Regions from separate parts of the Terrabacter aeriphilus genome, predicted to be linked through region 2. Evidence: predicted binding sites of a transcription regulator. Region 2 holds the regulator's gene; the other holds the start of a gene.

Region 1 (3,402 bases), on a different contig from region 2:
GAGCTTCGTGCGGGGCAGGCCGTACTTCGTCGCGAGGCGCATGACCTCGGGGTTGCCGATCGCGTGGGCGAACCAGCGGCCGAGGGTGAAGTAGCCGCCGAGCTCGTGCTTCATCACCTTGGGGTAGGTCGCGAGGACCCGCTCGCGGGCCGCGTCGCCCGGGCGTGCCATCGCCTGGGCGACGAGCTCTGCACCGAGGCGCGCGGCCTCGAGCGCGTAGTCGATGCCCTCACCGTTGAAGGGGTTGACCATGCCGCCCGAGTCGCCGACGAGCAGCAGGCCGTCGGCGTAGAGGGGCGTGCGGTTGAAGCCCATCGGCAGGGCGGCGCCGCGGATCGGACCGGCCGACTCGTCGTGCTCGAGCTGCCACTCCGGGGAGATGTCCTCGACCCAGCGCCGCATGACGTCCTTGTAGTCCGTCCTCTGGAAGGCCGACGTCGTGTCGAGCGTGCCGAGGCCGACGTTGGTGCGGCCGTCCTCGAGCGGGAAGAGCCAGCCGTAGCCCGGCATGAGGATGCGGTTGCCGGCGTCGTCGCGGCTCCACAGCTCGAGGTGGCTCTCGAGGTAGTCGTCGCGCTTCGGCGTCGTGTAGTACGCCCGGACGGCCACGCCCATGACGCGGTCCTCGCGCTTGGGGCGGCCGACCGCCGTGGCGAGGCGCGAGGACACGCCGTCGCTCGCGACGACGACGGGCGCGCGGTAGGTCACCGTCTCGCCCGTGGCCCGGCCGCTCTCGTCGAGGCGCTTGGCGCTGACGCCGGTGACCCGGCCGGAGGCGTCGCGCAGCGGCGCGGTGACGCTCGTGCGCTCGTGGAGCAGGGCGCCGCGGCTTTCGGCGTGACGGGCCAGGGACTCGTCGAGCTGGGCGCGCGTGCGGACCATGCCGTAGCCGGGGAAGGCGTCGGACTCGGGCCAGTCGAGCTGCAGGGTGTGCCCGCCGCCCTTGATCCGCAGGCCCTTGGTGCGCTGCCAGCCGGTCGTGTCGACGCCGAGGGAGATCAGCTCCTTCGTCGCGCGCGGGGTCAGGCCGTCGCCGCAGATCTTGTCGCGCGGGAAGGCCGACTTCTCGAGGAGCACGACGTCGAGGCCGTGGTCGGCGAGGTAGGCCGCCGTCGCGCTGCCACCCGGACCGGCGCCGACGACGATGACGTCGGCCCGTTCGACGGGTGCAGCACCAGACCCCGAGGGGCTGGGCGCGACGCTCGAACTGGTCATGTCTCCCTGCACGCTTCCGAACCGCTTGTGAAGATCTTCACGAACTATCGGCCGAGTCTATTCCCGAGATTTCGCGCTTGTCAGATAAGGCATGCCTAACCCTGAACACCCGATCACCGTCGAGGGGCCACCTCGTGCGGGTCGCACCGCATCGAGAGGCCACCGTCTGCGGCGACGACGGCACCCGGCACACGGGCTCGGGGTGGGCTCAGCGCTTCGTCGCGTGGTGCAGCGCGACGACGCCGCCCGTGAGGTTGGTCCAGCCGACCTGCTGCCAGCCCGCGGACTCGATGACGCGCGCGAGCTCGCCCTGCGGCGGCCACGCGCGGATCGACTCGGCGAGGTAGACGTAGGACTCGGGGTTGCTCGACGTGCGGCGGGCCACCGGCGGCAGCGCGCGCATGAGGTAGTTCGTGTAGACGGTGCGGAAGAGCGCGTTGACCGGCTGGCTGAACTCGCACACGAGGAGGCGACCGCCCGGCCTGGTCACGCGGAGGAACTCGCGCAGGGCCAGGTCGGTGTCGGCGACGTTGCGCAGGCCGAAGCTCATCGTCACGACGTCGAAGCTCTCGTCGGCGAAGGGCAGGCGCATGGCGTCGGCGGCCGTGAAGGCCATGTCGGGCCGCCGGCGACGGCCGACGCGCAGCATGCCGAGCGAGAAGTCGGCCGGCACGACCTCGATCTCACGGTCGGCCCACGGCTCGCTCGAGGTGCCGGTGCCGGCCGCGATGTCGAGGATCCGCTCCCCCGGCTTCGCGTCGACGGCCTTGACGACGGCGCGGCGCCACAGCCGGTCCTGCCCGAGCGAGAGCACGTCGTTGGTGACGTCGTACTTCTCGGCGACGGTGTCGAACATCGACGCGACGTCGACCGGCTTCTTGTCCAGCTGCGCACGGCTCATGCGCTCATCCTCGCACCCGCGCACGGTGGGCGCCCCGGACGGTCGCGGCGGGGCGGCGCGGGCCCGCGCCGTAGAGTTGCAACCGATGTCCACGCTTCCCGCCACCGAAGCGCCGTCCCCCGCGCCGGGGCCGACGGTCGTCGTCCGCACCGTGCCGCTCGACACGACGGACCCCCTGCTCTCGCACCTGCCCGCCGACCACCGGCCCGACGACCTGCTCTCGTGGGTGCGTCGGGGCGAGGGCATCGTCGGCTGGGGCACCGCGCTGTCGTTCGAGTCGCGCGGCCCGGACCGGTTCGCGGCCGCCGAGACGTGGTGGCGCGAGGTCGCCCGGCACGCAGTGGTGCGCGACGACGTGGGCCGACCCGGCACGGGCCTCGTCTGCTTCGGCTCCTTCCCCTTCGCGGCCGACTCGGCCGAGCCCGCGCGGCTCGTCGTGCCCTCCACGATCGTCGGGCGCCGCGACGGCCAGACCTGGCTCACCACGGTCTCGCTCGACCCGCAGCTGACGTTGCTCGAGACGCCCTCCGTGGCAAGCGATCCCGAGCCTCCCGGCGACGTGGCCTTCTCGGACGGCGACGTCTCGCCGGCCGACTACGCGCACGCCGTCGCCGAGGCCGTCGGGCGGATCGCGGCCGGGGAGGTCGACAAGGTCGTGCTCGCCCGCGACCTCGTCGCGACGGCATCCGGCCCCATCGACCCCCGCTGGCTGCTGCGCCGGCTCGCGGAGCGCTACGAGAACACCTGGGTCTTCGCCGTCGCCGGGCTCGTGGGCGCGACGCCCGAGCTGCTCGTGCGCCGCGACCAGGGGCTCATCACCTCGCGCGTGCTCGCCGGCACGATCCGGCGCACCGGCGACGACGCCAAGGACCTCGCCCTCGCCGCGTCGCTGGCCCGGTCGTCGAAGGACCTCGAGGAGCACGAGTACGCGGTGCGCTCCGTCGCGGAGGCCCTCGCCCCGCACTGCTCGTCGATGAACGTGCCCGAGGCACCCTTCGTGCTGCACCTGCCCAACGTCATGCACCTCGCGACCGACGTCGCCGCCGTGAGCGCCGACGACGCGTCGTCGCTCACCCTCGCGGCGTCGCTGCACCCGTCCGCCGCCGTGGGCGGCACCCCCACCGCCCGCGCCGTCGAGCTCATCGGCGAGCTCGAGCACATGGACCGGGGCCGCTACGCCGGTCCCGTCGGCTGGATGGACGCCCAGGGCGACGGCGCCTGGGGCATCGCCCTGCGCAGCGGCGCCCTCGACCCCGCCGACCCCTCGCAGATCACCCTGTATGCCG
Region 2 (3,402 bases):
CGACGACGATGATCGCCGCGGCCGCGGCGGCGATCAGCTTGAGCGGCCGGGTCGCGACGTGCAGGACCGACACCGTGGCCGGCGAGCCGTCCTCCGGGCCCGTCACGGAGCCGGCGTCGGAGCCCGCCTCGGGGCCGGTCGCCACGGCGGGCGACGCACCCTCCTCGAGCAGCCGCGCGCGCAGGTCGGCGACGAACGCCGGGCGCGGGGCGAGCCCGGCCTGCTCGACGGCCGTCACCGCGTGCAGCACCGTCACGAGCTCGAGGATGCCGGGGTCGCCGACCGCCTCACCGTCGAGGGCGCGCTGGAGCAGCTCGGCGTCGGCGCTGCGGCCGAGGTCCATGGCTCCTCCTGCGTCCGGGTCGGGCCGGTCGGGTGTTCGGGTGTGTCAGGTGCTGCGGGTCAGGTGGGCGGCGGGATCCGACGGCCCGCGCGGCCCGCACGGTCGCCCCCCCCGGCACGCTGAGAACGAGGCGGCGACCGGGGAGGTTACGCGCGGTGGGGGCACCCGGCATACGGCCGCGGGCGACGGGGCGCGGGCTCACAGCGCCACCCCCTCCAGCTCGTGGCGCAGGGCGCGCACGGCGCGGAGCTGCAGCTGCTTGACCGCGCCCTCGGACCTGCCGAGCACGGCGGCGGTCTCGGCCAGGCTGAGGCCCTGCAGGAAGCGCAGCGTCACGCACTCGGCCTGGTCGGGGCCGAGGGTCCGGATGGCCGCCACGAGCCGCTCGTCGCGCAGCCGCGTCAGCACCTCGTCGTCGGGGGCGTCGACGCGCTCGTCGGCGTCGCGCATGTCGGCCGTCGTCACCTCGAAGCGGAAGCGCGCCGACTTCACGTGGTCGGCGATGAGGTTGCGCGCGATGGTGACGAACCACGCCGCGATGTCCTTGCCCTGCCAGCTGAAGGAGTCGATGCGGCGCAGGGCGCGCAGGAAGGTCTCGGACGTGAGGTCCTCGGCGAGCGCTCGGTGTGCGACGCGCACGAGGACGTAGCGGAAGACGGTGTCGACGTAGGCGTCGTAGAGCTGGGCGAACGCCTCCGTGTCGCCGCCCTGGGCCAGCTCGACGAGCGCCGCGAGGCGCGCCTGCTCGGCGGCGTCGCGCTCGCCCGGCCGGCCGCGGCCCGCACCCCGCCCGGTGCCGCCGGTGAGCGTGCCCTCGTCGGCGACCGCGGCCCAGAGCGCGTCGAACGCCGCGCGCCAGCTGGGCGCCGCGCGCCGGCCGGGCGCCGCGCGTGAGGGCGCGGGGGTGGCCAGTGCGGGGGTGGCCAGTGCGGGGGTGGCCGGTGCAGGGGTAGGCGGCGCCCACGCCGCGGCCGGGGACGCTCCCGGGGCAGGGCGTTGTCGGGGGGGCCGACGTCCTCGCGCGCATCGGTCGACAGTCTGGCGGAAGCCGGCGCCCGATGGGAGCCGGGCGACGTGGCGCTCACCACGTGGACCACGGGCTGCGGGAGCCGGCGGGGCGGGTCGAGAGGGCTCGCGCGGCGGCTGCGCCGTCCTACAGTGGTGGGCATGACGATCGAGCACGACGGCGCCGCGACCCCCCGGGTCGTGCTGCTCGGACGGCCGGGCTGCCACCTGTGCGACGACGCGCGCGTCGTCGTCGAGCGGGTGACGCGCGAGCTCGGCGTCGCGTGGGAGGAGCGCTCGGTCGACGACGACCCCGAGCTGCTGCGGCGCTACGCGGAGCAGATCCCCGTCACCTTCGTCGACGGGCGACGGCACGACTTCTGGCGAGTCGACGAGGCGCGGCTCCGAGCCGCGCTGGGGTGACCTGCCTCCGTGGCCCGCCCCATGCCGTGGTAGACGCCCTCCCGTCAACTTTGTGCATGCCTTCACAAACGTCTAGCCTGATCGAGTCCCCACGTGCTCCGCGTTCGTTTCGAACGCCTCGCTGAGAGGAGCCGGTGAGCAAGCGTGTCCGCCGACCCTGCACTGCGTCGAGAGATCCCCGACGCAACCGTCGCGCGGCTTCCCGAGTACCTCCGGACGCTCTCGCGCCTCGCTGAGGACGGCGTCCTGTCGGTCTCGTCCGAAGAGCTTGCCGCCGAGGTCGGCGTCCGCTCGGCCCAGCTGCGCAAGGACCTCAGCCACCTCGGCTCCTACGGGGTCCGCGGCGTCGGCTACGACGTCGAGACGCTCGCCCTCGAGATCTCGCGCGCCCTCGGGCTCACCGAGGACTGGCCCGTGGCCATCGTCGGGATGGGCAACCTCGGTCACGCCCTCGCGTCGTACTCCGGCTTCGTCACCAAGGGGTTCCGCATCGTCGGGCTCTACGACGACGACCCCCAGCTCGCCGACGAGCTCGTCGTCGGCGTGCCGATCCGCCCGCTCGCCGAGCTGCCCGCGCACCACGCCGTCGAGGCCATCGCCATCGGCGTCATCGCGACGCCCGCGCCGGCCGCGCAGGCCGTCTGTGACGCGCTCGTGGGCGCCGGCATCAGCTCCATCCTCAACTTCGCGCCGGCCGTGCTCTCGGTCCCCGAGGGCGTCGACGTGCGTCGGGTCGACCTCTCGACCGAGCTGCAGATCCTCGCCTTCCACGCGCAGCGCAAGTCGCTCGCCGCGGGCCACCTCCGGGAGGCGGTGGCCAGCTCATGAGCCTGCTCGTCATCGGCCTGTCGCACCACACCGCCCCGCTGTCGGTGCTCGAGGCGCTCGCGGAGCACCCCGACGCGAGCCGCGCCATCGCCGCCTCCGTGCTCTCCTCGGCGACCGCGAGCGAGGCCGTCGTGCTCTCCACGTGCAACCGGCTCGAGGTGTATGCCGCCGTTCCCGCCTTCCACCCCGCGGTGGCGGCCATCGGCGAGTCCCTCGCGCTCGCCGCCGGCATCGAGCCGGCCGAGGGCACGCGCCCCCTGGCCGACCTGCCGCCCGGTGACCCGAGCGCGGCCCTGGCCGCCCGGGCCGAGGCGCTCGCCGACCACCTCTACGTCCGCTACGACGACGCGGCCGTCGCGCACACCTTCACCGTGGCGTGCGGGCTCGACTCGATGGCCGTCGGCGAGGCGCAGATCCTCGGCCAGATGCGCGACGCGCTCGCGGCCTCGCAGCAGCGCGGCCAGGTGGGGGAGTCGCTCAACGCGCTCTTCCAGGGCGCCCTGCGCGTCGGCAAGCGCGCGCACACCGAGACCGACATCGACCAGCACAGCGTGTCGCTCGTGCAGATCGCCCTCGAGGAGGCGAGCGCCGTGCTCGGGCCCCTCGCCGGGGTGGGCGCCGCCGTCGTCGGTGCCGGGGGAATGAGCGGGCTCGCCGCGGCGACGGTGCACCGCGCCGGCGTCGACTCCCTGACCATCGTCAACCGCACGCCCGAGCGGGCCGAGCGCCTCGCGGCCGCGACCTCCGGGCAGGCCCGGCCGTGGCACGCGCTGCCCGACGTGCTCGCCGCGAGCGACCTCGTC

The links. The regulator Rex, encoded in region 2, represses fermentation and respiration genes when NADH is low (regulators of the CRP and FNR family bind a similar motif). The targets are predictions, from matches to a motif close to CTTGTGAANNNNTTCACAAG.
Region 1: ABD979_RS05165 (geranylgeranyl reductase family protein) is a predicted target of Rex. The motif match lies at 1,240-1,259, and genes of this name have one in related genera.

What each region holds. Positions count from the first base shown of each region.
Region 1 covers NZ_BAABIW010000009.1:7,985-11,386, reverse strand. Annotated here, with positions in the region: gene ABD979_RS05165 (geranylgeranyl reductase family protein) at 1-1,215, opposite strand, end outside; gene ABD979_RS05160 (demethylmenaquinone methyltransferase) at 1,424-2,116, opposite strand; gene ABD979_RS05155 (isochorismate synthase) at 2,202-3,402, shown strand, end outside.
Region 2 covers NZ_BAABIW010000018.1:255,581-258,982, forward strand. Annotated here, with positions in the region: gene ABD979_RS15075 (DUF5667 domain-containing protein) at 1-343, opposite strand, end outside; gene ABD979_RS15080 (RNA polymerase sigma factor) at 542-1,525, opposite strand; gene ABD979_RS15085 (glutaredoxin family protein) at 1,511-1,771, shown strand; gene ABD979_RS15090 (redox-sensing transcriptional repressor Rex) at 1,916-2,599, shown strand; gene hemA (glutamyl-tRNA reductase) at 2,596-3,402, shown strand, end outside.